Regions from separate parts of the Streptomyces sp. NPDC047117 genome, predicted to be linked through region 2. Evidence: riboswitches for the same ligand, from Rfam matches in the RefSeq annotation. Region 2 holds a riboswitch; each other region holds the start of a gene.

Region 1 (9,632 bases), on a different contig from region 2:
TCGTGACCAGCGCCCGGGGGAGGTCCCAGCCGAGGGACGTGGCCAGGCAGTACGCGACGAAGCGGGCGAGGTTGTCCGGGAGCGGGTCGCCGGGGACGAACGAGACACCGGAGGCGAGGCCCGCGATGTACGGCCAGCCCTGGAGGTTCATGACCAGGCCGTACAGGAGGGACGCGACCGTGCCGTACGCGGCCAGCAGCAGCATCTCGCGCCGGCCCCGGAGCCGGTCGGCCCCGGGAAGCAGGCCCGCGCCCATCGACACCCAGCCCATCGACAGCATCTGGAACGGCATCCAGGGGCCGACACCCCCGGTGAGCAGCGCTGACGCGAACATCGACACCGCGCCGAGCACGAAGCCGAAGCCCGGCCCGAGCACCCGCCCCGACAGCACCATCAGGAAGAACATCGGCTCGATGCCCGCCGTGCCCGCGCCGAGCGGCCGCAGCGCGGCGCCCGCCGCCGCGAGCACGCCGAGCATGGCGATGGCCTTGGCGTCCAGGCCGACGTCCGCGATGGTCGCCACGACGACCGCGAGCAGCAGCGGGAGCAGCGCGGCGAAGAGCCAGGGCGCGTCCTTGGAGTGCGCGAGGCCGGACGCGGAGTCCGCCAGCAGCGGCCAGCCGAAGGCCATGATGCCGACGGCGGAGACGAGGACGAGGGCGGCCACCGACCGGGGGCCGAGGTGGATCGCCCGGACCTGCCGCTGCGCGGCGCCGGCGGCCCGTGCCGTTTCCGTGGCCCGGCTCATGCCGTGCGCTCCAGTGCGGCCAGGGCGTGGGTGACCTGGGGGACGGTGAGCCAGGGCAGCGGGGCGAGGACCTTGGAGACCTGCGGCGCGAAGGACGGGGAGGAGACCACGACCTCGGCGGTCGGGCCGTCCGCGACGACCTCGCCGTCGGCGAGGATGACGACGCGGTGGGCGAGTTCCGCGGCGAGTTCCACGTCGTGGGTGGCGAGGACGATGGCGTGGCCTTCGGCGGCGAGGTCGCGCAACACGGTCACCAGCCGGGCCTTGGCCGCGTAGTCCAGGCCGCGGGTCGGCTCGTCCAGCAGGAGCAGCGGCGGCCGGGCGGTGAGGATCACCGCGAGTGCCAGGGCGAGGCGCTGGCCTTCGGAGAGGTCGCGGGGGTGGGTGTCGTCGGGGACGTCGGGAAGCAGCCGGGTGACCAGGGCGCGGCAGCTGCCGGGGGCAGCGCCCGCGTCGGCGTCCGCGGCCGCGCACTCGGCGGCGACGGTGTCCGCGTACAGCAGGTCGCGCGGCTCCTGCGGCACCAGGCCGACCTGGCGGAGCAGCTCGCGCGGGCCGGTGCGGTGCGGCACGGCGCCGCCCACCCGGACCGATCCGGCGGCCGGCTCGTGCAGGCCGACCAGGGTGTTCAGCAGTGTCGACTTGCCCGCGCCGTTGCGGCCCATCAGGGCGACGGTCTCGCCGGGGCGTACGGCCAGGTCGACGCGGTGCAGCGCGTCGATGCGGCCGCGGCGTACGGACAGCCCGGCGGCCTCGGCGACCGGCGCCGCGGCGGACGGCACGGGCGGTGCGCCGGCCGCCGCGCCCGGGGACGCCGGGGACTGCCCGGCCAGCCGCTCGCGGAGCGCGCCGGCCTTGCGGCGGGCGTCCCGTACGGTCAGCGGCAGCGGTGACCAGCCGGCGGCCCGGCCGAGGGCGACGACCGGCGGGTGGACCGGGGAGACCGCCATGATGTCGGCGGGCTCGCCGATGACCGGCGCGGCCCCGGGCGCGGGCAGCAGGATGACCTGGTCGGCGTACTGGACGACGCGTTCCAGGCGGTGTTCGGCGAGCAGGACGGTGGTGCCGAGGTCGTGGACCAGCCGCTGGAGCACGGCCAGTACCTCTTCGGCGGCGGCCGGGTCCAGGGCCGAGGTCGGCTCGTCCAGGACCAGCACCTTGGGGTGGGTGGTGAGGACGGAGCCGATGGCGACGCGCTGCTGCTGGCCGCCGGAGAGGGTGGTGATGGCGCGGTCGCGGAGGTCGGCGAGGCCGAGGAGGTCGAGGGTCTCCTCGACGCGGCGGCGCATCACGTCGGGGGCGAGGCCGAGCGACTCCATGCCGTACGCCAGCTCGTCCTCGACGGTGTCGGTGACGAAGTGGGACAGCGGGTCCTGGCCCACCGTGCCGACCACGTCGGCCAGTTCGCGGGGCCGGTGGGTGCGGGTGTCGCGGCCGTCGACGGTGACCCGGCCGTGCAGCGTGCCGCCGGTGAAGTGCGGTACGAGGCCGGAGACGGCGTTCAGTACCGTCGACTTGCCGACGCCGGACGGGCCGACCAGTAGGCAGAGCTCGCCCTCGGGGACGGTCAGGTCGATCCCCTGGACGGCGGGCGTGCCGGCGTCCCCGTAGGTGACCGACACCTGCTCGAACCGGATCACGTCGTCCTCTCCTTCGCGTTCTGCACGTTCTCCGTCGCGCTGTCCGGGTGCGGCGCCACGCTGTCCGGGCGCGCCTCCACGCTCTCCGGGCGCGGCCCCGCCTGCTTCGTGCGCCGTTCGGCGGGCGGGCCGGGGGAACCCGCCGGTACCGGTGCGGCGAACGCCGGTACCAGCCCCACCAGGACCGACAGCGCGGGCCAGAGCGGGAGTGCCGGTGCGGTCAGGGGCACGGCCGGCGGGTGCAGGGCCGTGGGCGCGTAGGAGTTCGCCCAGATCATCAGCGCGGCCACCGCCACGCCGGAGCCCGCGACCAGCCAGGCGCGCGGACCCCAGCGGTCGGGCCGGTAGCGGGTGCGGACCGAGCGGCGGCCGCCGAGCCACAGCCCGGCGAGCGCGGCGGCGAGCCCCGCGGCCAGCACCGGCAGCCCGTATCCGGCGCCCTGGGCCGCGAGCAGCCCGTACGTACCGGCGCAGATGCCGAGGAGGCCGCCGAGGGTGAGTGCCGTGGTGGTGTGCCGGACGGCGCGCGGCACCTGTGCGGTACGGCCGTACCCGCGGGCGTCCATCGCCGCCGCGAGCGCCACCGAACGCTCCAGCGCGCCTTCCAGTACCGGCAGGCCGACCTGGAGCAGCGCCTTGAAGCCGCGGTCGGAGCGGCCGCGGAGCCGGCGCGCGGCACGCAGTCGCTGGACATCGGCGACCAGGTTCGGGGCGAAGGTCATGGCCACGACGACGGCGACGCCCGCTTCGTAGAGCGCGCCGGGCAGGGACTTGAGGAGCCGGGCCGGGTTGGCGAGCGCGTTGGCGGCGCCCACGCAGATCAGCAGCGTGGCCAGCTTCAGCCCGTCGTACAGCGCGAAGACCATGCCCTCGGCGGTGACCCGGCCGCCGATCCGCACGCCCCGCGCCCAGTCGGGCAGCGGCACTTCGGGGAGCGTGACCAGGGTGTGCGTACCGGGGACGGGCGAGCCGAGCACGAAGGCGAAGACCAGCCGGACGGCGAGCACGACGAGGCCGAGCTTGACGAAGGCGCCGTAGGAGCGGGCCCACGGCGCGTCGGTGCGGCGGGCCGCCACCACGTACCCGGCGACGCCGACGAGCAGCCCGAGGAGGAGCGGGTTGGTGGTGCGGGACGCGGCCGTCGCCAGGCCCAGCGCCCACAGCCACCACGCGCCGGCGTGCAGCGTGCGCCCCCGGGTGGCGAGGGGAGCGCGCAGCCGGCCGGGCGCCGTCATCCGCGCCGACGCCGGGCCTGCCACACCGCGGCGGCGCCGAGCACGGCGACCGCGGCGATGCCGCCGATCAGGCCGGCGGACGGCCCGCCGGCGCCGCTGTCCCCGTCGGACGCGCCGGCATCGGGCGCCGCGGAGCCGGTGGCCTCCTTGGAGGACCCGCCCGCCTGCTCGGCGCAGCCCTTCTCCGGGAAGCCGGAGATCGCGCACAGCAGCGCACTGGAGTCGTACCGCAGCGGTGCGGCGACCGCGGCGAGGGCCTCACCGGCGCTCGCGTCCTCGGGGACCCGCGCGCACTTCTCGCGGGCGGCGGGCGGCGTCTCGCCCTTGGGGGCGTCCGCCGCCGTGCCGAAGTCGACGACGACGGCGACGCGCTTGCGGCCGTCGGCCGCCTTCGTGCCGCCGCAGACCGCGTCGAAGTCGGCCGCCGCGCGCGGAGTCGCGGCGCGCGCGGAGTCGGCGCTGACGGTGAAGCGGAAGCCGACCGCGCCGCCGTCCTCGGGGCGGGCGGTCGAGGGCCCTTCGGTGGCGTACGACCAGGTGCTCTTGCCGCGCGCCGGCGCGTCCGCCGTCCAGAAGGACCAGTAGCGGTACTCGTCGGCGTGCGCGGGGCCGGCGGCCAGGCCCGTGGCCGTACCGGCCAGGACCAGGGCGCCGGCGCCGCGTGCGATCCGGGCGGCGTGCCTCACAGCTGGTTCTGCTTCCGGCGGCCGCTCAGCAGGAAGCCGATGCCCGCGCCCACCGCGAGGCCGACGAGCACGACCCACCACACGGAGATGCCGCCCTCGTCCTTCTGCTCGGCCTCCTGGCCCTGCGCGTGCTGCTGCGCCGCCGGCTTCGGCCCGGTCGCGTTGAGCTTCGCCACGAGGTCCGTGCCCCCGAAGGCGCGCGGGTCGGCACCGGTGGCGTGCGCGGCGAGGATCAGCTGTGCGTAGGCGGCCGGGCCGCTCTGCTTCGCCCAGGCGGCGGAGTGGCCGCGGAGCCACTCCAGCGGCTGCTTCGCGTCGTCGGGCCGGCCGGCGGCCGCGAGCGCGACCACGGCGTCGGCGGTGTTGCCGACGTCCGGCTGGTCCTCGGCGCCGGGCATGGCGGACATCAGGTGGTGGCCGTGCGCGGCCATGGCGGAGACGAGGTGATCGGCGCCGCCGCTCGCGGCACCCTGCGCGTCCTCGGCCGCTTCCTCGCAGGACGTCTTCTTCGCGGCGTCCCCACCGGGCTCGACGACGAAGCCCTTGCCCATGGCCCCGGTCACCGCGGCCGCCGTCGCGTCGTCGTTGGCCGCGAGCTTCCCGTCCTTGGCCTGGAACGCGAACGCGCCGCGGTCCGCCCTCTTGACGTCGCAGCCGAGGCGGAAGGCGAGCAGCGCGTCGTACGGCGACTTGCCGTCCTTCTTCGGCAGCGCCGCCTCCTTCGTACCCGTGGCGGTCAGCGCGCCGATCACGACGGAGGTGGAGTTGGCGTCGCTGTCGGCACCGGCCGCCGAGCCCCAGCCGCCGTCGTCGTTCTGCGCGGACTTCAGCCAGGAGACGCCCTTGCGGACCGCGTCGGAGTGCCCGCCGACGGCGGCCAGCGCCTGGACGGCGGCGGACGTCTGGTTGGTGTCCCGCAGGGTCTTCGCGTCGCAGTCCTGATGGGGGTCCCCGCTGTTCGAGCGGAGCCGAGAACTTGGGGGAGGGTCGGCGCGGTACGCGGTGAACGCGCCGTCGGCGCACTGCTGCCCCACGAGCCAGTCCACTGCCTCGTCCGCCGGGCGCACGCCCGTGGCGTCCTGGGCCAGCAGCGCCAGCGACTGCCGCCAGACGCCGTCGTACTTGGGGTCCGTGCTGCCGTACAGGCCCTTCGGGAGCTTCGGGGAAGCGCCGGGCGCGGGGGAGTCGGCGAACGCGGCGGGGGCAGCGGCCGCGCACAGCACGGCGGCGGCCAGGGCCGCGGCGCAGCGGCGCACCGGGGCGGCGAGGGAGCGGGCCGTGATGGCCATGGGGTCGGTGCCTCTCGGTCGGTTCGCGGGGTGCGCGAGGTGGGGCTCACACAGCCGTGGGGGACACGCAGCCGCACTCCGCCGCACCACGTCCGCGACTCGCGCGCGGCGCGGTGGCACCGGGCTCAGCTCCGTATACCTCGACGGTGCCGCGCGCCGGGCGGCCGCTGAAGGGCGGCCGGCGGCACGCGGGAGCCTTGGGTGTGCCCCGCCGGGTGTTCCGGCTCGCTCCGGCGCGCGGGTGCGCACCAGGGCTCACGGCTGCGGGTCAGCGCCGGTTTTCCACCGGCTTCCCCCGGTCGGGCACGAATGAACTTGTCGCAACACTTTAACCGGCGGGTAGCGGCCGGCTCCCGGCACGTACGGGATGCGTACGGCCGCCCGTACGCCCTCGCGTCCGGACGGCCGGTGCCTCACACCGCCCGGTACGTCACCGGGTCCGAGCCCGGCACCGGCTCCGCCAGCCCCCGCTTCACCAGGCGCCGCAGATGGGCCTCGGCCTCGGAGAGGGCGATGGTGCGCGAGGCGTACGGGATCCGCTCCCAGGGGCGGTTCCACTCCATGGCCTCGGCGAGCTGCCAGGGGGTACGCGGCGTGGCGAGCAGCGCGCGCAGGCCGCCGAGCCGCTCCTCGTGGTGGGTGAGCAGCTCCGCGACCCGCTCCGCCGCGCCGGTGAAGGCGTGCTGGTGCGCGGGCAGCACCTCGGCGGCGCCGAGCCGGCCGATCCGCTCCAGGGAGTCGAGGTAGTCGCCAAGGGGATCAGTGACGGTGACGTCGTCCGGGTCCTCGTACAGGCCGACGTGCGGGGTGATGCCGGGCAGCAGGTGGTCGCCGGAGAAGAGGCGCCCGTTCCCGGGGTGCGCCGCCGGATGTGCCTCCTCCAGGTGCAGGCAGACATGGCCCGGGGTGTGCCCCGGCGTCCAGACGGCCCGCAGCCGCCGCCCCGCGAGGTCCAGCAGCTCGCCGGGGACGATCTCGCGGTCCGGGAGCGCGGGCCGATTCTCGGGGAGCGCGCGGGTGCGCCCCTTGGCGCGGGCCGCGTACAGGGGCGCGAGGTGTTCCTCGGGCGCGCCCGCCGCGGCGAGCTTGTCGATGAGGTACGCCAGCCAGCTGCCCGGTTCGGCCTCGCGGGTGCGCCGGACGACCGCGGCGTCGGCGGCGTGCATCGCGATCCAGGCGCCGGAAGCCTCCCTGACCCGCGCCGACAGGCCGTGGTGGTCGGGGTGGTGGTGGGTGATGAGCACGCCGTGCAGGTCGGTGACGGCGGTGCCGCAGGCGGCGAGCCCGGCGGCGAGCGCGTCCCAGGAGTCCGGGTCGTCCCAGCCGGTGTCGATGAGCACCGGACCGCGGTCCGTCTCCAGCAGGTGCACGAGGGTGTGCCCCAGCGGGTTGTCCGGTATGGGCACGGCGATGCTCCACACCCCGCCCCGGTGGTCGATCACGTGCGGCATGCCATCGCCCCTCTCGGCCCGCACGCCGTCGCGTGCATTGCCCACTATAACTAGAACTGGTATCAGTTCTGATGCTGCGTCAGATCAGTTTTCCGGTGACGCGACAGGTAACGGCGGCCCGCAGGAGGCGGAATCGATGACTGGATCGATGACTGGCCCGATCGAGCACGGACAGCTCTACATAGGTGGTGAGCTGGTCGATCCGGCCGGCCGGGACACCATCGAGGTCGTCTCCCCGCACACCGAGCAGGTCATCGGCCGGGTGCCGCACGCCTCCCGGGAGGACGTGGACCGGGCCGTCACGGCCGCGCGCGCGTCCTTCGACTCGGGAGTGTGGGCCCACACCCCGCTCGAGGAACGGATCGCGGTCGTCACGCGGATCAAGGACGCGTTCGCCGTGCGCAGCGAGGAGTTCGCGCGGCTCATCAGCGCGCAGAACGGCACCCCGTACACCTCCGGGATCATGGTGCAGTCGCTGGCCGCGATGATGGTCTGGGACGCGGCGATCACGGTCGCCCGCGACTTCGCGTACGAGGAGCGGCGGCAGGGCGTGCTCGGGCCGCTGCTGATCCGCCGTGAACCGGTGGGTGTGGTCGCGGCCGTGGTGCCGTGGAACGTCCCGCAGTTCACCGCCGCCGCCAAGCTCGCCCCCGCGCTGCTGGCCGGGTGCTCGGCGGTGCTGAAGGTGTCGCCGGAGACGCCGCTGGACGCGTATCTGCTCGCGGAGATCGCCACCGAAGCCGGGCTGCCCGAAGGGGTGTTGTCCATCCTCCCGGCCGACCGGGAGGTCAGCGAGTACCTGGTCGGGCATCCGGGCGTGGACAAGGTGTCCTTCACCGGCTCGGTCGCGGCCGGCAAGCGCGTGATGGAGGTGGCCGCCCGCAACCTCAGCCGCGTCACGCTGGAGCTGGGCGGCAAGTCGGCCGCGGTGATCCTGCCGGACGCCGACCTGGACGCGGCGGTCGCCGGGATCACGCCCTTCGCGTGGATGATCAACGGCCAGGCCTGCGTGGCCCAGACCCGCATCCTCGCGCCGCGCTCGCACTACGACGAGATCGCCGAACGGTTCGCCGCGGCGGCCTCCGCGCTGAAGGTCGGCGACCCGCTGGACGCGGCCACCGAGGTCGGCCCGCTGGTCGCCGAGCGGCAGCGGCGCCGCTCGCTGGAGTACATCGCCGCCGGGCAGCAGGAGGGCGCCAAGGTGCTCGCGGGCGGCGGCAGGCCGGCGGACCAGGGGACCGGCTGGTACGTGGAGCCCACCCTCTTCGGCGACGTCACCCCCGGCATGCGCATCGCCCGCGAGGAGATCTTCGGTCCGGTGATCTGCCTGCTCCCGTACGAGGACGAGGCGGAGGCGGTGCGGATCGCCGACGACTCCGACTACGGCCTGTCGGGCTCGGTGTGGACGGCGGACGTCGAGCGCGGCATCGAGGTGGCGCGCCGGGTGCGCACCGGTACGTACTCCGTGAACACCTTCAGCCTCGACATGCTCGGGCCGTTCGGCGGCTACAAGAACAGCGGCATCGGGCGGGAGTTCGGCCCCGAGGGGTACGGCGAGTACCTGGAGCACAAGATGATCCATCTCCCGGCGGGGGCGTGAGCCATGGGTTCCCGGTGGCAGGTGGAGGTGGACCGCGGCGTCTGCATCGGCTCGGGGCTGTGCGTGAGCACCGCGCCGGACGGGTTCCGGCTGGACTCGGCGCGCCAGTCCCACCCGGTGAAGGACGAGGTGGACGCCCGGGAGGCGGTGCTGGCCGCGGCCGAGGGCTGTCCCGTCGAGGCGATCGTGATTACGGAGGCCGACTCCGGGGAAGCTGTCTTCCCGCCGGAGGAGTAACGCCAGGCGAACACCCGTGCGACCAGCTGGTTCGTACTTAGGGTTACTCGTGCGTTCCTCACGGTGACGTCATGACGTCTGTGACTGTCCGCCCCTCTCCGTACGTGGAAATCTCTGTTCCACGCCGCCGAGGGGGGAGACGATGGACAAGCGGTACGAGGTGTACTGCCTAGCCGGCAGGTATTTCTACGAAACCCCGGACCGTTTGTCCGTCGGGGAGGACGCCGCAGCCGACGACAGCGCGGTGTACGAAGCGGCGCAGCGCGCAGTCCCCGAAGGGTGGCGCTGTTTCCTCTCCGGGGACTGGCTCCACGTGAATCCCGTGGACAGCGAGGGGAACCCGCGTCCGGGCAGGCCGGCACAGGGGTGGAAGGTACATGTGTCGGCCTGCCCGGACAATGCGGAGAAGATTGCCTCCAAGGTCTGGGACTACTGCGTCGCCCATTCCGTGCCGTTCAAGTTCGTGCCGGGCCCGCGCCCGCTGCGGCTGCGGAATTCGAAATACGCGGACCGGACGGCCGGCGGCAAATTCGCCACCATCTACCCGGCGGACGTCGAGGACTGCCACCGCATTCTGGAGGAGCTGGGCTCGCTGCTGGACGGCGAGCCGGGCCCGTACATCCTCAGCGACCTGCGGTGGCACGACGGCCCGCTGTACGTGCGGTACGGCGGGTTCACCCGGCGGCACTGCGTCGACGGCACCGGGGCGCTGGTGCCCGCCATCGAGAACGCCGAGGGCCGGCTGG
Region 2 (9,632 bases):
CGGCCCCGTCCTGACCGTCGTCCGCGCCGCCGACTACGAGGAGGCCCTGCGCCTGCCCAGCGAGCACGAGTACGGCAACGGCGTGGTCATCTTCACCCGCGACGGCGACACAGCGCGCGACTTCACCCGGCGCGTCGACACCGGCATGGTCGGCGTCAATGTACCCATCCCGGTGCCCGTCGCGTACCACACCTTCGGCGGCTGGAAGCGGTCCGGCTTCGGCGACCTCAACCAGCACGGCCCCGACGCCATCCGCTTCTACACCCGTACCAAGACGGTCACCTCGCGCTGGCCCGCCGGCCTCCGGGAAGGCGCCGGCTTCACGATCCCGACGATGGGCTGACCCGCCATGACCAGCACTCTGCTCACCGAGGACCAGCAGGCCCTCGTCGAGACCACCCTCGACTTCACCCAGGACCACCTCGCCCCGCACGCCCTCGAATGGGACCGCGACAAGCACTTCCCCGTCGATGTCCTCCGCAAGGCCGCCGGGCTCGGCCTCGGCGGTGTCTACGTCCGCGAGCGGTCCGGCGGCTCCGGCCTCAGCCGCGCCGACGGCGTCCTCGTCTTCGAAGCCCTGGCCTCCGGCTGCCCGTCCGTCGCCGGTTACCTGTCCATCCACAACATGGTCGCCTGGATGATCGACCACTACGGTGACGCCGCGCAGCGCGAGCGATGGCTGCCGCGCCTCTGCGCCATGGACGACCTGGCCGGCTACTGCCTGACCGAACCGGGCGCCGGCTCGGACGCCGCGGCCCTCACCACCCGGGCCGTGCGGGACGGGGAAAGCTGGCTGCTCAGCGGGGTCAAACAGTTCATCTCGGGGGCAGGCGCCGCCCAGCTGTACGTGGTGATGGCCCGCACCGGCGGCGACGGTGCCGACGGGGTCTCCGCGTTCGTCGTCGACAAGGACGACCCCGGCGTCTCCTTCGGCCCCAACGAGCGGAAGATGGGCTGGAACGCCCAGCCCACCCGCCAGGTCGTCCTGGACGCCGTCCGGCTGCCCGCCGACCGCCTCCTGGGCGGCGAGGGCCAGGGCTTCCGCATCGCCATGAACGGCCTCAACGGCGGGCGCCTGGGCATCGCCGCCTGCTCCCTCGGCGGCGCCCGCAGCGCCCTCAACGCCGCCCTCGCCCACCTCGCCGACCGCGAGGCGTTCGGGCAGCGGCTCCTCGACGCACCGGCGCTGCGCTTCCGCCTCGCCGACATGGCGACCGAGCTCACCGCGGCGCGCGCCCTCGTCCAGCAGGCCGCCCAGGCGCTGGACCGCGGTGACCCACAGGCCCCGTACCTGTGCGCGATGGCGAAGAGGTTCGCCACCGACATCGGCTACTCCGTTGCGGACCGGGCGCTGCAGCTGCACGGCGGTTACGGGTACCTCAGCGAGTACGGCATTGAGAAGATCGTCCGAGACCTGCGGGTCCACCAGATCCTGGAAGGAACCAACGAGATCATGCGCGTCATTGTGGCCCGCGGCCTGACGGAGGCGTTCGGATGACCGACGCGACCGGCACCACCGGCATCGAAGAACCCGTCCTGCTGCGCACCTCCGGCCGGGCCGCCCACCTCACCCTCAACCGCCCCAAGACCCTCAACGCCCTGACCCACACCATGGTCCGCCGCATCGACCGGGCGCTCACCACTTGGGAGGACGATCCGACCGTCGAGACGGTGGTGGTAACCGGCGCGGGGGAGCGAGGCCTGTGCGCGGGCGGCGACATCCGCGCGATCCACGACGACGCACGCAACGGCGACGGCAGCGCCTCCGCCGCGTTCTGGCGCGACGAATACCGCCTCAACGCCCGCATCGCCCGCTACCCCAAGCCGTACGTCGCCGTCATGGACGGCATCGTCATGGGCGGCGGTGTCGGCATCTCCGCACACGGCAGCGTCCGCCTCGTCACCGAACGGTCCCGGATCGCCATGCCCGAGACCGGCATCGGCTTCGTACCGGACGTCGGCGGTACCTATCTGCTCGCCCTGGCCCCCGGCGAACTGGGCACCCACCTCGCCCTGACGGGCACACCGGCCGGCGCCGGGGACGCCCTGCTGTGCGGACTAGCCGACCACTACGTACCGTCCGCCGCCCTCGGACAGCTCGTCGACGACCTGTCCCGCCTGCCCGTACGGGAGGCGCTGAGCCGCCACGTGCACACCCCGCCACAGGGGGAACTGGCCGAGCGGCGGGAGTGGATCGACACCTGCTACGCCGCCGACACGGTCGAGGAGATCGTCGGACGGCTGCTCGACCACGGCGACCCGGCCGCGAAGGAAGCCGCCGAAACCCTCATCGCCAGGTCGCCCACCGCCCTGAAGGTTACTCTCGCGGCGCTGCGCAGGGCCCGCCGGCTCGGCCCGCTGGAGCGCGTTCTCGACCAGGAGTACCGGGTCTCCTGCGCGGCACTGACCACCCCCGACCTGGTCGAGGGCATCCGTGCCCAGGTCATCGACAAGGACCGGAATCCGCGCTGGTCACCGGCCACCCTCGCCGAGGTTGCCGACGCCGACGTCGCGCGTTTCTTTGCCCCTCTCGGCGCGCGCGAACTCGGACTCGCCGCAGGAGACGGCGCCACGACGGAGGTGATTTGGTGAACCACACGGGGGGTGACCCGGTGAGCAGGACCGTCGCGTTCGTCGGGCTCGGCCACATGGGTGGCCCGATGGCGGCCCATCTCGTGAAGTCCGGCCACCGGGTGCTCGGGCACGACCTGGACGCCGCCGCCCTGGACAGAGCCGTGGCGGCAGGAGTGGTACGGGCGGAGTCCGCGGCCGAGGCGGTCACGGCGGCGGACGTGGTCCTCACGATGCTGCCCGCCGGCCGACACGTCCTCGGCCTCTACGACGGCATCCTCACCGCCGCCCGTCCCGGCACCCTCTTCGTCGACTGTTCGACCATCGACGTCGCCGACGCCCGCACGGCCCACCAGCGGGCCGCGGCATCCGGCATGCGGGCCCTGGACGCCCCGGTGTCCGGCGGTGTGGTCGGCGCCGAGGCCGCCACGCTGACCTTCATGGCCGGTGGGGGAGAAGAGGAATTCGCCGAGGCGCGTCCGCTGCTGGAGGCCATGGGCAAGAAGGCCGTCCACTGCGGTGACGCGGGCGCCGGTCAGGCCGCCAAGATCTGCAACAACATGATTCTCGGCGTCTCCATGATCGCCGTGAGCGAGGCATTCGTCCTGGGCGAGCGGCTCGGCCTCTCCCACCAGGCCCTGTACGACGTGGCGTCGACGGCGTCGGGGCAGTGCTGGGCGCTCAGCGTCAACTGCCCGGTCCCCGGACCCGTACCGACGAGCCCGGCCAACCGGGACTACCGCCCCGGCTTCGCCGCCGCCCTGATGGCCAAGGACCTCGGCCTGGCCGCCAACGCGGTACGAGCGGGTGGCGTCAACGCCGAACTTGGGCTGCGTGCAGCGGAGTTGTACGCCTCCTACGCCGAGCGCGCCGGAACTACGGAGGATTTCTCCGGCATCGTCCGCACGATAAGGGAACACGACGGAGGGCAGCCGTGACCACGCACCCGCCCGCGGAGCACGAGACGATCCGCGTCGAACGCAAGGGCCGTACCGCCCTGCTCACCCTCAACCGGCCGAAGGCCCTCAACGCGCTGAACCTCCAGGTCATGAACGAGGTCGTGGCCGCCACCGAAACCCTCGACCGCGACCCGGACTGCGGCTGCGTGGTGATCACCGGCTCCGAGAAGGCGTTCGCGGCCGGCGCCGACATCAAGGAGATGCGGCCCCACGACTACATGGACATGTATCTCGCCGACTGGTTCGCCGCCTGGGACCGGCTCGGACAGCTGCGCACACCGACCGTCGCGGCCGTCTCCGGCTACGCGCTCGGCGGCGGGTGCGAGCTGGCCATGCTCTGCGACATCCTGCTCGCCGCCGACACCGCCGTCTTCGGGCAGCCGGAGATCAAGCTCGGTGTGATTCCGGGCATCGGCGGCTCCCAGCGGCTGACCCGGGCGGTCGGCAAGGCCAAGGCCATGGAGATGTGCCTGACCGGGCGGACCATGGACGCGGCCGAGGCCGAGCGCGCCGGGCTCGTCTCCCGAGTCGTGCCCGCCGCCGACCTGCTCGGCGAGGCCCTCGCGGTCGCCGAGACCGTCGCCGGCATGTCGCTGCCGGTGGCGATGATGGCGAAGGAGGCGGTCGGCCGGGCCTTCGAGACGACGCTCGCCGAGGGCGTCCGCTTCGAACGCCGCCTCTTCCACGCGGTGTTCGCCACCGCCGACCAGAAGGAGGGCATGAGCGCCTTCGCCGACAAACGGCCACCGGAGTTCCGCCACCGCTGACGCATCCTCAGGCCTCCCGGACGGGCGTACCGAAGTACGTCCGTCCGGGAGGACACCTCAGCGGTTCACCGGAATCAGTGCGCGGGCAGCTCGCCGCGGACCGTGCGGGCCGCGGCGACCAGGTTCTCCAGCGAGGCGCGGGTCTCGGACCAGCCGCGGGTCTTCAGGCCGCAGTCGGGGTTGACCCACAGCCGCTCGGCGGGGATCGCCTCCAGGCCGGTGCGGAGCAGCTCCGCCGCCTCCTCGGCGCTGGGCACGCGCGGGGAGTGGATGTCGTACACGCCGGGCCCGGCCTCCCGCGGGTAGCCGTGGGAGGCCAGTTCGCGCGCTACCTGCATGTGGGAGCGGGCGGCCTCCAGGCTGATGACATCGGCGTCGAGGTCGTCGATGGCCTGGACGATGTCGCCGAACTCCGCGTAGCACATGTGCGTGTGGATCTGCGTGTCCGGGCGCACCCCACTGGTGGTGAGGCGGAACGCCTCGGTCGCCCACGCCAGGTAGGCGGGGTGGTCGGCGGCGCGCAGCGGCAGGGTCTCGCGCAGCGCCGGCTCGTCCACCTGGATGACGGAGGTGCCCGCCGCCTCCAGGTCGGTCACCTCGTCGCGCAGCGCGAGCGCGACCTGGCGGGCGGTGTCGGCGAGGGGCTGGTCGTCGCGGACGAAGGACCAGGCGAGCATGGTGACCGGGCCGGTGAGCATGCCCTTGACCGGGCGGTCGGTCAGCGACCTGGCGTACTCCGTCCAGCGCACCGTCATGGGCTCGGGACGGGAGAGGTCACCGGCCAGGATCGGCGGCCGGACGTAGCGGGTGCCGTAGGACTGGACCCAGCCGTGCTGCGTCGCGAGGTAGCCGGTGAGCTGCTCGGCGAAGTACTGGACCATGTCGTTGCGTTCGGCCTCGCCGTGCACCAGGACATCCAGGCCGGCCTTCTCCTGGAAGGAGATCACCTCCTGGATCTCCGCCTTGATGCGCTCCTCGTAGCCGGCCGTGTCGATCCGGCCCGCACGCAGGTCGGCGCGGGCGGTGCGCACCTCGCCGGTCTGCGGGAAGGAGCCGATGGTGGTGGTCGGCAGCAGGGGCAGACCGAGGTGGGCGCGCTGTGCCGCGGCCCGTTGGGCGTACGGCTGGGAGCGTCGGCCGTCGGCCTCCGTGACGGCCGCGGTACGGGCGCGTACGGCCGGGTCGCGGGTGATGGGGGAGCCGGCGCGGGAGGCCAGGTCGGCGCGGTTGGCGGCGAGTTCGGCCGCGATCGTGTCGGTGCCCTGGGCGAGACCCTTGGCGAGGGTGACGATCTCGTTGGTCTTCTGGCGGGCGAAGGCGAGCCAGCGCAGGATCTGCGGTGCGATGTCGCGCTCGGGGGCCGTGTCGAGGGGGACGTGCAGCAGGGAGCAGGAGGCCGACACGTCGACGCGGTCGGCCAGGCCGAGGAGCGTGCCGAGCGTGGCGAGCGACGTCTCCAGGTCGTTGACCCAGATGTTGCCGCCGTTGACGACACCGGCGACCAGCCGCTTGCCGGGCAGCCCGCCGACGGCGGCGAGGGCGTCCAGGTTGGCGGCGGCCGCCTCGGTGAAGTCCAGGGCGAGGCCCTCGACGGGCGTCTTCGCGAGCACCGGCAGGGCGTTGCCGAGGCGGTCGAAGTAGGTGGCGGCCAGCAGCTTCGGGCGGTCGGTGAGGGCGCCGAGGTCGCGGTAGGCACGCTCGGCGGCGTTCAGTTCGGCCGGGGTGCGGTCCTGTACGAGGGCGGGCTCGTCCAGCTGGACCCACTCGGCGCCGGCGGCACGCAGATCGGCGAGGATCTCGGCGTAGACGGGAAGCAGCCGGTCCAGCAGCGTCAGCGGGTCGAAGTCGGCGGCGACGCCGGGCGCCGGCTTGGCGAGAAGCAGGTAGGTGACCGGGCCGACCAGGACCGGACGGGCCGTCAGCCCCAGGGCGACGGCCTCCTTCAGCTCGCCGACCTGCTTGGCGGAGTCGGCGGAGAACACCGTGTCCGGGCCCAGCTCGGGAACCAGGTAGTGGTAGTTGGTGTCGAACCACTTGGTCATCTCCAGTGGTGCGACGTCCCGCGTACCGCGCGCCATCGCGAAGTAGCCGTCGAGGCGGTCCGTTGCGACGGCGTCGCGGTGGCGGCCGGGCACCGCACCCACCATGACGGTGGTGTCCAGCACGTGGTCGTAGTACGAGAAGTCGCCGGTCGGGACCTCGTCGATGCCGGCGTCGGCCAGCTGCTGCCAGTTGGTGCGGCGCAGTTCGGCGGCGGTGGCGCGGAGGGCGTCAGCGGTGACGCGGCCCTTCCAGTACCCCTCGATCGCCTTCTTCAGTTCCCGGTTCTGGCCCTGGCGCGGGTAGCCGTACACGGTGGCCCGTGCTGCCGCGGCTGCGGACTTCGCTGTCACGGAGATCTCCTTCGCGAGATGAATCCCTGAGATCCCGGCAACGGGACGAGAACGCGAAGGGGTGACCCACCGGGCGGGTGTGGCCTCGCGCGGCAATGCGCGGCTTCCGCCTGGTAAGAAACGCCGACCCGCCCTCGAGGTCACCGGGATGCCGCGCACGAGTCGTCCGCACGCGGGCAGATGGCAGGTCTTCGGACTCATGGGCGCGTCCTCACCGAGGAGGACATCTACTGGCCGTCGCTTCCCAGACCCACTCGGGCCCAGTGCGTATGACGGCGGTCGTTCCCACACACCGCTGCGGGGCAGTCCCGGATTCCCACCGGGTTCCCTCTTGCGACGCATCCCGCCTGGCGGGCGGGGCGAACCAGCTGCACCGAACACCCTACGGGCCGCTCCCGTTCCGTGGCGGATCACGTCCGTCATTCGGATGGTGAGCTGAGACACACGGTCACGGTGCTGAACACGGGCAGCGGGCGGGAAGCACCGCACGCGCACTTCCCGCCCGTTTCCTGCGCGCACTCGCCGGTTCCCTCGGCCGGCGGTGCGTTCCGGGCCCCTCCGCCCGGTGGTCCGGGCACCCTCCGCCCGGTCGTGCCGGGAGCTCAGTCCCGGCCGTACACGTGGAACCCCCGGCCGGACTTGCGGCCCAGCAGCCCCGCCTCGACCGTCCGCTGGAGCAGCGGAGGAGGGGCGTAAAGGGGTTCCCTGAACTCGTCGTAGAGCGATTCGGCGATCGACGCGACGGTGTCGAGCCCGATCAGACGCGAGCCTGAGCGGACCCATGGGGTGGGCGCAGCCCAGTTCCATGCCGGTGTCGATGTCGGCGGCGGTGGCGAAGCCGGACTCCGCCATGTGGACCGCGGACAGCAGGTAGGGGACGAGCGGCGCGGTGACGACGAAGCCTGCCCGGTCCTTGACGACGAAGCCTGCCCGGTCCTTGGCGTGGATGACCGTCCTGCCGAGCGTGCCGGTGGCGAAGGCCTCCACGGCGGCGACGGTCTCCGGGGCCGTGTGCAGGGAGGTCACGACTTCCATCAGGGGCAGCACCGGCACCGGGTTGAAGAAGTGCAGTCCCACTACGCGGTCGGCGCGCCGTGGCGTCGGCCTCGCAGACCACCGTGTCCAGCCCGGCCCGCGCGCACACCTCCGCGATGCCCGCGCCCATCTGCCCGCCGCCGACGATCCCGACCCGCCGGATGTCCCCGCTCATGGCTGCTCCACGCGGCGCACGAGGTGGGCGGCGTAGGCGTCCGGAGTGAAGAAGAGCGGCAACTCCCGTGCCAGCGCGTTACGTTCGAACAAGTCCCGCACCTCGTCGACGGGCGCCCACGGGTACTCGGCGCCGAGCGACTCGACTTCCTCGTCGAGCAGCCGCAGGACCGTCTCCCGGTCCAGGGCCCGGTGCCGCAGCCACTGCCAGATCTGGACGCGGGCGATCTCGGCGGTGGCCGCGTCCTCCATGAGGCCGTCCACGGCGACCGCGCCCCGGCCGTGCAGCCAGGCGGCGAAGTAGCGGAGGGCGACCGCGATGTTGGTACGCACGCCTTCCGCCGTGGGCCGTTCGCTGATCCGGCGCACGGACAACAGATGCGCCGCCGTCACCTCGACGTCGTCCCGCGTCCGGTCGATCTGGTGCGGCCGGTCGCCCAGCACACCGTCGTACGCCTCGCGGCACACCGGCACGAGGCCGGGGTGGGCGACCCAGGAGCCGTCGAAACCGTCCTCCGCCTCGCGCTCCTTGTCCAGCCGCACCTTGGCGAGCGCCGCTTCGCGGGCGGCAGGGTCCTTGCCCGGCACCTGCGCCGCCATGCCGCCGATCGCGTGGGCGCCCCGCTGGTGGCAGGTGCGCACCAACAGCTCCGTGTACGCGCGCATGAACGGAGCGGTCATCGTCACCTTCGCGCGGTCCGGCAGCAGGAAGTCGGTGCGGTGACCGAAGGTCTTGATGAGGCTGAACAGGTAGTCCCAGCGGCCCGCGTTGAGGCCCGAGCTGTGCTCGCGCAGTTCGTAGAGGATCTCCTCCATCTCGAACGCGGCGGTGATCGTCTCGATGAGCACGGTGGCGCGGACCGTGCCACGCGGAATGCCCAGGAGTTCCTGTGCCGTGATGAAGATGTCGTTCCACAGCCGTGCCTCGTGGCGGTTCTCCAGCTTCGGCAGGTAGAAGTACGGGCCGTGGCCGGCGTCGATCTGGCGCTGCGCGCAGTGGAAGAAGTACAGCCCGAAGTCGACGAGTGCGGCGGGCACCGGCGCTCCGTCGTACTCCAGGTGCGCCTCGTCCAGGTGCCAGCCGCGCGGCCGGACCACGAGGGTGGCGAGCCGGTCATCGGCGGCGAGCCGGTACTCCCTGCCGTCGGGGGTGGTGAAGTCGATGCGCCGCTGGACGGCGTCGAGCAGAGCGCCCTGGCCGCCGATGATGTTTTCCCAGGTGGGCGAGGTGGCATCCTCGAAGTCGGCCATCCACACCCGGGCCCCCGACTTCAGCGCGTTGACCGCCATCCGGCGCTCGGGCGGGCCGGTGATCTCGACGCGGCGGTCGGTCAGGCCGGGCGCGGGCGGTGCGACCCGCCAGTCGGGGTCGGCCCGGACGGCAGATGTGACCAGGGGAAGTCCAGCGGGGAGCCGCTGGCGAGGCGGAGCGCCTGCCGGCGGCGTTCCTTCATCAGCTCCCGGCGGCGTCCGCCGAACGCCGCGGCCAGCCGGCCGACGAAGTCCAGCGCCGCGGGCGTGAGGATCTCGTCGTGGCGGTCGCCGGGCGCGGCGAGGACGCGGACACGGTGGTTGGGCGGTGCGGTGGTGGTCATCGGGTTCTCCTGAGGGAGGGAGCGGGGGCGGACGGGGACGGTTGTCCGGCCCCCGCTCGGCCGGGCGGACCGGACGGCGACCTCTGAGGGGCGGCCTAGCGGAACTGCTCCGCCTCCGTGGAGCCGGCCAGCGCGGTG
Region 3 (9,632 bases), on a different contig from region 2:
TTCCTCCGCTGCCCAGCGCGCCGCGAAGCCCTCCGGGTCGGCGTCGTACGCCAGCCGCCGCCGGACCACCTCGACCCGCTGGTCGGGCTCGCGGGAGGCGGCGACCTCCACGGTCAGGCCGAAGCGGTCCAGCAACTGCGGCCGCAGCTCACCCTCTTCGGGGTTCATCGTGCCGACCAGCAGGAAGCGCGCCGCGTGCCGCACGGAGACGCCCTCGCGCTCCACGTACGAGGAGCCCATGGCGGCGGCGTCCAGGAGGAGGTCGATCAGGTGGTCGTGGAGGAGGTTGACCTCGTCCACGTAGAGGATGCCGCGGTGCGCGTCGGCGAGCAGGCCGGGCTCGAACGCCTTGACGCCTTCCGACAGCGCCCGCTCGATGTCGAGGGCGCCCACGAGACGGTCCTCCGAGGCGCCCACGGGGAGCTCGACCATGCGGGCCGCGCGGGACTCGGCGGGGCCGGCGTCGTGCGGCCCGTCGGGGCACTGCGGGTCCGGCGCCGCGGGGTCGCAGCTGAACCGGCAGCCGGGGACGACGGGGACGTCGGGCAGCAGGGAGGCGACCGCTCTGACGGCGGTGCTCTTGGCGGTGCCCTTCTCGCCGCGGACGAGCACGCCGCCCACCGCCGGTGAGACGGCGTTCAGCAGCAGCGCCAGCCGCAAGTCGTCCATGCCGACGATCGCGGTGAACGGGTACGGGGTGGTCACGTGCTGATCACTCCTTCGAGTGGCTTGCGTTGGCTGCTGACCGAATTGCGCATGCTGCCAGGCATTCTTGTGGCCTTGTCCCCGTAAGCACGGGGATGGTCCGCCTTTCGACGCGCCCGGGCGGGACGAGGAAAAGTGCTCCCCGCACCCGCGGGGCTTCCGCCGGGGGGCTCATGGCGCCCCCGGCGGTACGAACGGCAGCCCTTCGGGCACGCCGTCCTCGATCAGGCGCAGCAGCGCCTCCGTGTCCGCGTGTTCCTCGATCAGGTCGCCCAGCGCGTCGAGCTGTTCCTCGCGCAGCGCGTCGAAGCAGGTGTCCGGCGCGGGCACGAACGCCCGCCCCGCGTCCGCCGCCACCCGGCGCAGGAACGCGCGCCGGAAGCCGTCGCTCTCCAGGGAGCCGTGCCAGTGCGTGCCCCATACGGAGCCGACGCGGCAGCCGTCCAGGAAGGGCTCGTCGCCCGCGCGGACCTCGGCGACGCCGTGGTGGATCTCGTACCCCGCCACCGGCTCGCCCAGCGCCTCGCCCTCCGGCCTGGCCAGGGTCTTCTCCGCCGCGAACCGCACGCGTACGGGCAGCAGTCCGAGCCCGTCGACCGCGCCGGCCCGCGACTCCACCTCGTCCTCGATGTGCTCGGCGAGCATCTGGAAGCCGCCGCAGATGCCCAGCACCGGGCGGCCGTCGGCGGCCCGGCGCGCGATGGCGTCCGCGAGCCCGCGCTCGCGCAGCCACTGGAGCGCCCGTACGGTTCCGCGGGTGCCGGGCAGCACGACGAGGTCGGCGTCGGCCAGCTCCTCGGGGCGGTCCACGAAGCGCACCACGACGCCCGGTTCGGCGGCGAGCGCGTCCACGTCGGTGAAGTTGGACATCAGCGGCACGGCCGCGACGGCGACCCGCAGGATGTCGTCGCCGTGCGGCGCCGCGACGGTGCTCTCGCGCACCGCGCCGCGGAGCGACACCCGCAGGCCGTCCTCCTCGTCGATGCCGAGCCCGTGCCGGAAGGGCAGCACGCCCAGCGTCGGCCGGCCGCTCAGCTGCTTGAGCATGTCCAGCCCCGGCTCCAGCAGCGTCACGTCGCCGCGGAACTTGTTCACCATGTACCCGGCGAGGTGCGCCTGATCGGCCTCGGAGAGCAGCGCGGTGGTGCCGAAGAAGGACGCGAAGACCCCGCCGCGGTCGATGTCGCCGACGACGACCACGGGAAGGCCCGCGGCGCGCGCGAGCCCCATGTTCACGATGTCGGTCCGGCGCAGGTTGATCTCGGCCGGGCTGCCCGCGCCCTCGCAGATCACCGCGTCGTGCGTACGGCGCAGCTCGGTCAGGCAGTCGGTGACCGTGCCGAGCAGCTTCTCCTGCCGTCCCTGGTGGTACCCACGGGCGCTCAGCTCGCCCACCGGCTTGCCCAGCAGCACGACCTGGCTGCTGCGGTCGCTGCCGGGCTTGAGCAGCACCGGATTCATCAGCGCGGTCGGCTCGACGCGGGCCGCGGCGGCCTGCATGGCCTGCGCCCGCCCGATCTCCGCGCCCTCGCGCGTCACATACGAATTGAGCGACATGTTCTGGGCCTTGAAGGGCGCCACCTTGACGCCCTTGCGCGCCAGCCAGCGGCAGATGCCCGCCGTCACCACGCTCTTGCCCGCGTCCGACGTCGTCCCCGCGACCAGCAGTCCGCCGCCGAGCCTTTCCCGCGCTCCGCTCACCGCGGCCTCCTCGTCCTTCGTGCCGCGCGCACCGCGCCCACGGCGATCCGCGCCCCGACCGTCGTCGCCAGCGCCAGCGCGCTCACCCGGCGCGAGAGGCGCACCGCACGCGCGATGTCGACCCCCTCGACCGCGCGGGCACCGTCGTTGAGCACCGGTCGGTGCTCGACCCGCCCCGCGTACGCGAGCGTGCCGCCCAGCCGTACACCGAGCGCGCCCGCGAACGAGGCCTCCACCGGGCCCGCGTTCGGGCTCGGGTGCCGCTTGCCGTCGGCCCGCCAGGCGCGCCACGCGCCGCGCGGATCGGGCCCGGCGACGGTGGCCAGCAGGGCGGTCAGCCGCGCCCCGGGCCAGCCCGCCACGTCGTCCAGCCGGGCCGAGGCCCAGCCGTACCGGCGGTAGCGGTCGGACTTGTGCCCCACCATCGCGTCCAGCGTGTTCACCGCGCGGAAGGCGACCAGGCCCGGCACGCCGCCGACGGCGCCCCAGACCAGCGCGCCCACGACCGCGTCGGAGGTGTTCTCGGCGACGGACTCCACGACGGCGCGGGCCATCTGCGGCCCGTCCAGCGCCTGCGGGTCGCGGCCGCACAGGTGCGGCAGCCGCTCGCGTGCCACGTCGAGGTCGCCGGCCTCCAGCGCGCCGCCGATGGCGCGCGCCTCGCGGCCCAGCGTCGTACCGCCCAGCACGGCCCAGGTGGCGGCGGCGGTCAGCGCGACGCGGGCGGGAGCGCAGCGGCGTACGGAACGGGAGAGCAGGGCGGCGCCCAGGGCAGCTCCACCGGCGCACAGCGCGGTGTGCGCCGCGCCGTATCCGCGGTGGTCGCGCCACAGCCCGCGCTCCACGGCGGCCGCTGCCCGCCCGAAGGCGGCCACCGGGTGACCGCGGCGGGGATCGCCCACGGCCAGGTCGCCGAGAAAGCCCAGAGCCGCGCCGCACGCATAGGTGGCGTGTTCGGCACGCATCGTCGGATCAGCCCGCCGTCGTGCCTCGGCGGAACGGCCGGCCGCGGTCGCGTGCCGGGCGTACGGCGGAGGGCAGGGGTCTCGGCTCGGAGCCCGGCATGGCGTGTGTCCTCACTCAGGGTCCGCGCCCTGGTTCGACGTGACCGGCGACGAGAGTCTCCTGGCTCCCGGATCGACGCTTCCCCCGGCCTTCCAGCCCGTGCCTGTGGCGGGCCGTGGCTTCTTCTGGAGGAGCGCTCCCCGGTGACAGTGGCGGGACCGCGCCGGATTCTCACCGGACTTCCTCATCTGTCGCCGAATGGCACCGGGCAGTCCACCACGTGCCGCGAATGCCGTCAACTCACCCTTGACCTGCGACGCAGGCGTATGGCAGACCGTGTGGCCGACACCACAGGCCGGGGACGCGCAAAGGCGCCCGGCGGCCGCGGAGTACGCGGCGCCGGGCGCCTTCGGGTGCGGTGCGGGGTCAGCCGGCGACGATCAAGAAGATGCCGTAGCCGACGGCCGCGAGGCAGAGCGCGAAGCAGGCGTACCCGCCGGCGCGGGCGACGGCCGAGGAGCCGCCGGCGGCGACCGCGGTGGTGCCCGCCTCGCCCTCCTGCGCGGTCTTGCGGGACGTCCCCACGATGCCCAGGGTGAACAGGCCCACCATGCCGACGGTCACCACGAGCGTGGTGCCGAAGACCTGGCCGAGCGCAGCCCAGTCGATGTTCATGGCGTCGTTTCCTTAACGCGAGCGGCCGCGGTCAGCGGACGGCTGTGGTGGCGGGGGAGCGCTTGGCGGACTGCGCCGGGATGCCGTCGATGGTGCCGGCTCCGGCCGTGGTCGCGCCCGCGGGCGGCGGGGAGACCGACTGGAGCGCGGTGGTGACGACACCGGCCGGCGCTGCGGACTCGACGGGGTCCACGTCGTTGACGTTGCTGTGGTCCACCGGCTTGCGGCGCGAGGCGGCCCAGATGGCACCGCAGATCGCGAGGCCCAGCACGGCGACGGTGGTGACGCCCCAGGTGCCCTGGCCCGCCAGGAAGGCGGCGCCCGCGGCGACCAGACCGGCGGCCGGCAGGGTCAGACCCCAGGCGATCACCATGCGGCCCGCGGTCGACCAGCGCACCACGCCGCCCTTCTTGCCCAGGCCCGAGCCCATGACCGACCCGGAGCAGACCTGGGTGGTGGAGAGCGCGAAGCCGAGGTGCGAGGAGGCCAGGATCGTGACGGCGGCGCCGGTCTGGGCGGCGAAGCCCTGCGGCGGCTGGATGTCGGTGATGCCCTTGCCCATCGTGCGGATGATCCGCCAGCCGCCCAGGTACGTGCCGAGGGCGATGGCGAGGCCGGCCGAGGCGATGACCCACATCGGCGGGTCGGCCTGCGGGGCGAGCGCGCCGCCGGTGATCAGCGCGAGGGTGATGACGCCCATCGTCTTCTGGGCGTCGTTGGTGCCGTGGGCGAGGGAGACCAGAGCGGCCGAGGCGATCTGCCCGGCGCGGTAGCCCTTCGCGGTGTCCTGCTCGGCGCGGTTGCGGGCCAGCCGGTAGGTGAGCCGGGTGGCGAAGGTCGCGGCGAGACCCGCGACGATCGGCGCGGCCACGGCCGGGATGAGGACCTTCATCACGACGGCGTCCCCGTTGACCCCGCTCATGCCGACGGACACCAGGGTCGCGCCGATCAGGCCGCCGAAGAGGGCGTGCGAGGAGCTGGAGGGGAGACCGGCGAGCCAGGTCAGGAGGTTCCAGACGATGGCACCGACGAGGCCGGCGAAGATCACCTCTGGTCTGATGCCGGCGCCTTCGTCGATGATTCCGCCGGAAATGGTCTTGGCGACCTCCACGGAGAGGAACGCGCCGACGAGATTCAGTACCGCCGACATCGCCACCGCGGTCTTGGGCTTCAGCGCCCCGGTGGAGATGGTGGTGGCCATGGCGTTGGCCGTGTCGTGGAAGCCGTTCGTGAAGTCGAACACCAAGGCCGTGACGATCACGATCCCGATGAGAAGCGTGATGTGTTCCATTCACCCAGGCAATCAGTTCGATGGTCAGTGACGCGAGCGACCGTACGGAGAGTGGGTGAACGGAAGATGAACGACAACGGGCCTGGTGGTGACGCCCCCGCCGTTTTCGTGCGGAGGCGTCTCACCCGTCACTTGTGGTTCATTCCGCGGTGCCCTTGAGGTGCTTGTGGCGCCGCTCCGGTCTAGCCGCCGGCGAACCTGCGGAGCTGTCCGTAGGAGCCGTTCCAGGCGTTCTGATCGCCCGGCAGCGCGCCCTTGTTCGAGTACTGCCAGATGCTCAGGAAGGACCACCCTGTCGGCAGCTTCCCGGGCTTGCCGTGCCAGGATGCCAGCCACAGCGGATGGCTCTGCGCGAAGGCGCCGCTGCCGCCGGTGCAGGTGTTCCACCAGCGGGTGGTCGTGTAGATCACCGGCCGGCGCCCGGTCTGCCGCTTGATCTCGTCGCTGAAGTCCCAGATCCAGGCGACCATCCTCTTCTTGCTCACGCCGTAGCACTTGTGCTTCTTGCTGTACGGGTTGTGCTCGATGTCCAGGGCCGGCGGCAGCGTCCAGCCGTCCGCCGTCCAGCCGCCGCCGTTGCGCAGGAAGTACCGGGCCTGGGCCGCGCCGGAGGACTGGTTGGGCACCGCGAAGTGGTACGCGCCGCGCAGCAGGCCGGCCCCGCGGGCGCCGTCGTACTGCTGGCCGAAGTAGGGATTGGTGTAGTCGGTCGACTCGCTGGCCTTGACGTAGACGAAGCGCGCGCCCTTCGCGCGGGCCTTGTTCCAGTCGACCTTCTTCTGGTGCGAGGAGACGTCGTGGCCGTGCGGCACGCCGGCCGCCGCAGCGGGGCTCGCGGTGGCGAGCCCGGTCAGCGCCGTGCCGGCCAGCGTGGCCAGCGCGAGGGCCGTTGCGGCGGCGACGGAGGCCGGACGGCGCCGCCGGCGCGGCGCGCCGGGTGTCGGGTCGCTGGGTGTCGGGTCGCTGGGTGCCGGGTCGCTGGTACGGGTATTGGAGGTCGTTTTGCGGTCACGAGCCATGATTCCCCCCGGATGGCGACGTGCATGACAAATCATCCTGAGGCTAGGGGAAGATCCCGAGATGCCGGATCAGCTCCGGCCAATCACTGGCCAAAGCCGAAATGCTCCGCTTTGCGGGATACCGAAGGGGAATGGTCCGCCTTACAGTGCGCCGGCTGCGCGGGGTACCCCCGGTACCGTCCGCAGCGCGGGGGATTCCAGGAGGGAGTGGGGCGGTATGACGGATCGCGGGCCGGGACCGGCGGAAGAGGTGGCGGAGGCGTGGGCGGCGCTGGTGGCCGCCGCGCGGCGCACGGTGACGGACGGACTGGTGGTCGGCACGTCGGGCAATGTGTCGGTGCGCGCCGGCGGGCTCGTGCTCGTCACGCCAAGCGGCGTCCCGTACGACCGGCTGGGCCCGGGCGACCTGGTGGCGGTGGACCCGGCGGACGGGCGGCAGGTGGCCGGTGAGCTGAGGCCGACGAGCGAGCTGCCGATGCACCTCGCGGTGTACCGCCACACCGGCGCCTCCGCTGTCGTCCACACCCACGCGGTGCACGCCACCGCGGTGTCCACACTGGTCCCGGAACTCCCGCCGGTGCACTACATGACCGCGGCCCTCGGGGGTACCGTCCGGGTCGCCCCCTACGCGACGTACGGCAGCCAGGAGTTGGCCGACAACATGCTGCACGCGCTGCGCGACCGCACGGGCGTGCTGCTGCAGAACCACGGGACGCTCACCTACGGCGACACCCTCGACCAGGCGTACGACCGCACGGCGCAGCTGGAATGGATGTGCCGGCTCTGGCTCACCGCCGCCTCCGTCCCCGGGCGCACGCCGTCCCTGCTCTCCGACGGCCAGCTGGCCGAGGTGGCCGAACGGCTGCGGGGGTACGGACAGCGGAGCTGACCCGCGCGACGGCACGCCGCCCCTCTGATCACTGCCGACCCGTTCCGTCACTCGGGCGCGCGGGCCCACTGGCCACGGGCCGCGGCGCTCCCCAGACTGGGGAGGGTGCGCCTGGGTACCGCGGCGGCAGCGGCCGTCACCACTGTGATCGGTACCGGTGCGGCCGCGCTCGCGGCCGGCCGGTACGCCAGCGACGTCGCCCTGCGGCCCGCCCCCGACCGGCCGTTGCCGGGCGACGGGCGGCTCACGGTGCACGCCACCACCGCCGACCGGATCACCCTCACCCGCAGCCTGTCCGCGCTGCGGCCGGGCCGGTACGGGCTGACGGGCCGAGGCTGCCACGCCGTCGTCGGCCCGGTGCTCGACGACGCGCCGCACGCGGCGGACACCGTCGTCCGGCGCCTGGAGCGGGTCACCCACGGCACCCTCGGGCGCGGCACACACGTGTGGCTCACCCCGCAGGTGTACCTCGGCAACCCCTCCGACGCGCTCGGCCTGGAGTGCGCCGACGTCGACGTGCCCGGCGAACTGGGCGCGCTGCCCACGTGGTTCCTGCCGGGCGAGCGGGAGACCTGGGTCATCACGGTGCACGGCCTCGGCACGACCCGGGAGCACCCGATGGTCGTCATGCCGTTCCTGCACCGCCACCGCTTCCCGGTGCTCGCCCCGGCCTACCGCAACGACCAGGGCGCACCGCGCACCGCCGACGGCAAGGCCCATCTCGGGGACGCCGAGTGGCGCGACGTGGACGCGGTGATCCGGTACGCCCTCCGGTACGGGGCGCGCCGGGTGATCCTGCACGGCTGGTCCACCGGCGCGGCGATGGCGCTGCATGCCGCGGCGCACTCCGCGCTGCGGGACCGGATCGCCGGACTGGTGCTGGACTCGCCGGTACTGGACTGGCGCGCGACGGTACGGGCGCTGGCGGCGGCCCGGCGGGTGCCGCGTCCGCTGCTGCCGCTGGCGGTACGGGCCGCGGAGGGCAGTACGGGCCTGCACTCCGACCGGCTGGCCGAGGCGTGCGACCCGGCGCTGCTCTCCGTCCCCACGCTGATCCTCCACGGCCCCGGCGACACCGTCGCGCCGTGGTCCGCCTCCCGCCGCCTGGCGGCCGCCCGGCCGGACCTGGTCAGCCTGCACACCGTCAGGGACGCCCCGCACGGCGCCATGTGGAACGCCGGGCCCGAGGAGTACGAAGAGACGCTCCGCCGGTTCCTGACGCCGTTGATGTAGGCCCCTTTTTGAAGCTGTTGAGGTAAATGGGGCAGATGCCGTCGGCGCGGCGCCGGTGAGCGTCTCCCCGGTGTGTGCAGGGGCGTGGCACGGAGGGCCGGGGGTGTGGCACGGGGTGCCGCGGGGAAGGGGGCGATCGCGGGCGGATCGGGCACGAAGAGCCCTTCCGGAGAACGCAAGCGGACTTCCGATTGGGTTTTCGGGCCCACAAGAGCAAGACTGCTCCTGTGACGTCCCGTACTCCGCGCGACTCCCGGCTCCGCCTCGTCCCCAGACAACCGATCGCCGCCGCCCGCCGTGCGGTGAGCACGCGGACCACCAGGCCCGCGCCACGGCCGCCCGAGGGCACTCCGCCGCCCGCTGAGCTGGCCCGGATGGCACGCGGCGCGCTGGCGGGCGCCGTCCGGGTGGCCCGCTGGGCCGCCCGCGAGCGGGGCGAGGGCACCGGCGCGCGCGCCGCCGCCGACGGCTCGCTGCCGGATGCCGCGGCCGAGCAGGCAGCCGCGGCACTGGAACTGACGCCGCAGCAGGTCCGGGCCGACTGGGACCGGGCCCGGCTCGCCGGCCTCATCGAACTGCACGGGGGCGTGGCCCGCCCCGGCTGGCGGCTGCGCGCCTGGGACCGGGACGACTCCGCCGCGCTGCGCGGCTGGGTCGCGCTCTTCGACGCCTGGTCGCTGGCGCTCCCCGCGCCCGCGGACGTCGGCCCCGGGGCGGTCGCCGAGGTGATCGAGGCGCTGCCGCAGGTGCTGTCGCTGCTCTATCTCTCGGCGGGCCCGGTCGAGGTGGCCGACCTCCTGGAGCTCCTCGACCAGCGGATCGCCGAACTCCGCACGGAGCGCTGCGAGGTGCCGTACGAGCGCGCGGTCCGCAGCGAGCCGTCGGCGGAGGGTCCAGGCGCCACGACGGGCCCGGTACCGGTCCCGGCGTCCGGACAGGACGCTGAGCCCGGCGGGGCGGACGGGGCCGACGCCTCGATCGCGGCGGCCGAGGACGGCACCCCCGCCCCCGCGGCCGAGGGCGGCGCCGCCCCGGATGCCGGTGGCCAGACCACTGACCGGGCGCACGGCCGGCCGGCTCCCGGCGGCCCGGACGGCACGGCCGACGCCGGCGA

The links. Region 2 has a riboswitch for cobalamin ahead of metE (5-methyltetrahydropteroyltriglutamate--homocysteine S-methyltransferase). Riboswitches for the same ligand answer to the same signal wherever they lie in the genome.
Region 1: it holds a riboswitch for cobalamin, as region 2 does, so the genes downstream of both, ABZ840_RS10890 (prenyltransferase/squalene oxidase repeat-containing protein) here and metE (5-methyltetrahydropteroyltriglutamate--homocysteine S-methyltransferase) in region 2, are expected to answer to the same signal.
Region 3: it holds a riboswitch for cobalamin, as region 2 does, so the genes downstream of both, ABZ840_RS17045 (cobalamin biosynthesis protein) here and metE (5-methyltetrahydropteroyltriglutamate--homocysteine S-methyltransferase) in region 2, are expected to answer to the same signal.

Annotation. Positions count from the first base shown of each region.
Region 1 covers NZ_JBEYUN010000005.1:31,932-41,563, reverse strand. The annotation lists gene ABZ840_RS10910 (ECF transporter S component) at 1-748, opposite strand, end outside; gene ABZ840_RS10905 (ATP-binding cassette domain-containing protein) at 745-2,388, opposite strand; gene ABZ840_RS10900 (CbiQ family ECF transporter T component) at 2,385-3,623, opposite strand; gene ABZ840_RS10895 (SCO2322 family protein) at 3,620-4,309, opposite strand; gene ABZ840_RS10890 (prenyltransferase/squalene oxidase repeat-containing protein) at 4,306-5,598, opposite strand; cobalamin riboswitch at 5,791-5,931, opposite strand; gene ABZ840_RS10885 (MBL fold metallo-hydrolase) at 6,012-7,049, opposite strand; gene ABZ840_RS10880 (aldehyde dehydrogenase) at 7,198-8,649, shown strand; gene ABZ840_RS10875 (ferredoxin) at 8,653-8,886, shown strand; gene lanKC (class III lanthionine synthetase LanKC) at 9,029-9,632, shown strand, end outside.
Region 2 covers NZ_JBEYUN010000003.1:39,298-48,929, forward strand. The annotation lists gene ABZ840_RS06135 (CoA-acylating methylmalonate-semialdehyde dehydrogenase) at 1-343, shown strand, start outside; gene ABZ840_RS06140 (acyl-CoA dehydrogenase family protein) at 350-1,498, shown strand; gene ABZ840_RS06145 (enoyl-CoA hydratase/isomerase family protein) at 1,495-2,592, shown strand; gene mmsB (3-hydroxyisobutyrate dehydrogenase) at 2,613-3,509, shown strand; gene ABZ840_RS06155 (enoyl-CoA hydratase) at 3,506-4,297, shown strand; gene metE (5-methyltetrahydropteroyltriglutamate--homocysteine S-methyltransferase) at 4,372-6,690, opposite strand; cobalamin riboswitch at 6,855-7,074, opposite strand; partial or broken gene ABZ840_RS06165 (3-hydroxyacyl-CoA dehydrogenase family protein) at 7,293-7,900, opposite strand; partial or broken gene aceB (malate synthase A) at 7,897-9,494, opposite strand; gene aceA (isocitrate lyase) at 9,590-9,632, opposite strand, start outside.
Region 3 covers NZ_JBEYUN010000008.1:51,744-61,375, reverse strand. The annotation lists gene ABZ840_RS17055 (putative cobaltochelatase) at 1-705, opposite strand, end outside; gene ABZ840_RS17050 (cobyric acid synthase) at 877-2,406, opposite strand; gene ABZ840_RS17045 (cobalamin biosynthesis protein) at 2,403-3,371, opposite strand; cobalamin riboswitch at 3,525-3,659, opposite strand; gene ABZ840_RS17040 (hypothetical protein) at 3,838-4,086, opposite strand; gene ABZ840_RS17035 (inorganic phosphate transporter) at 4,118-5,377, opposite strand; gene ABZ840_RS17030 (lysozyme) at 5,560-6,396, opposite strand; gene ABZ840_RS17025 (class II aldolase/adducin family protein) at 6,614-7,285, shown strand; gene ABZ840_RS17020 (alpha/beta hydrolase) at 7,391-8,518, shown strand; gene ABZ840_RS17015 (hypothetical protein) at 8,746-9,632, shown strand, end outside.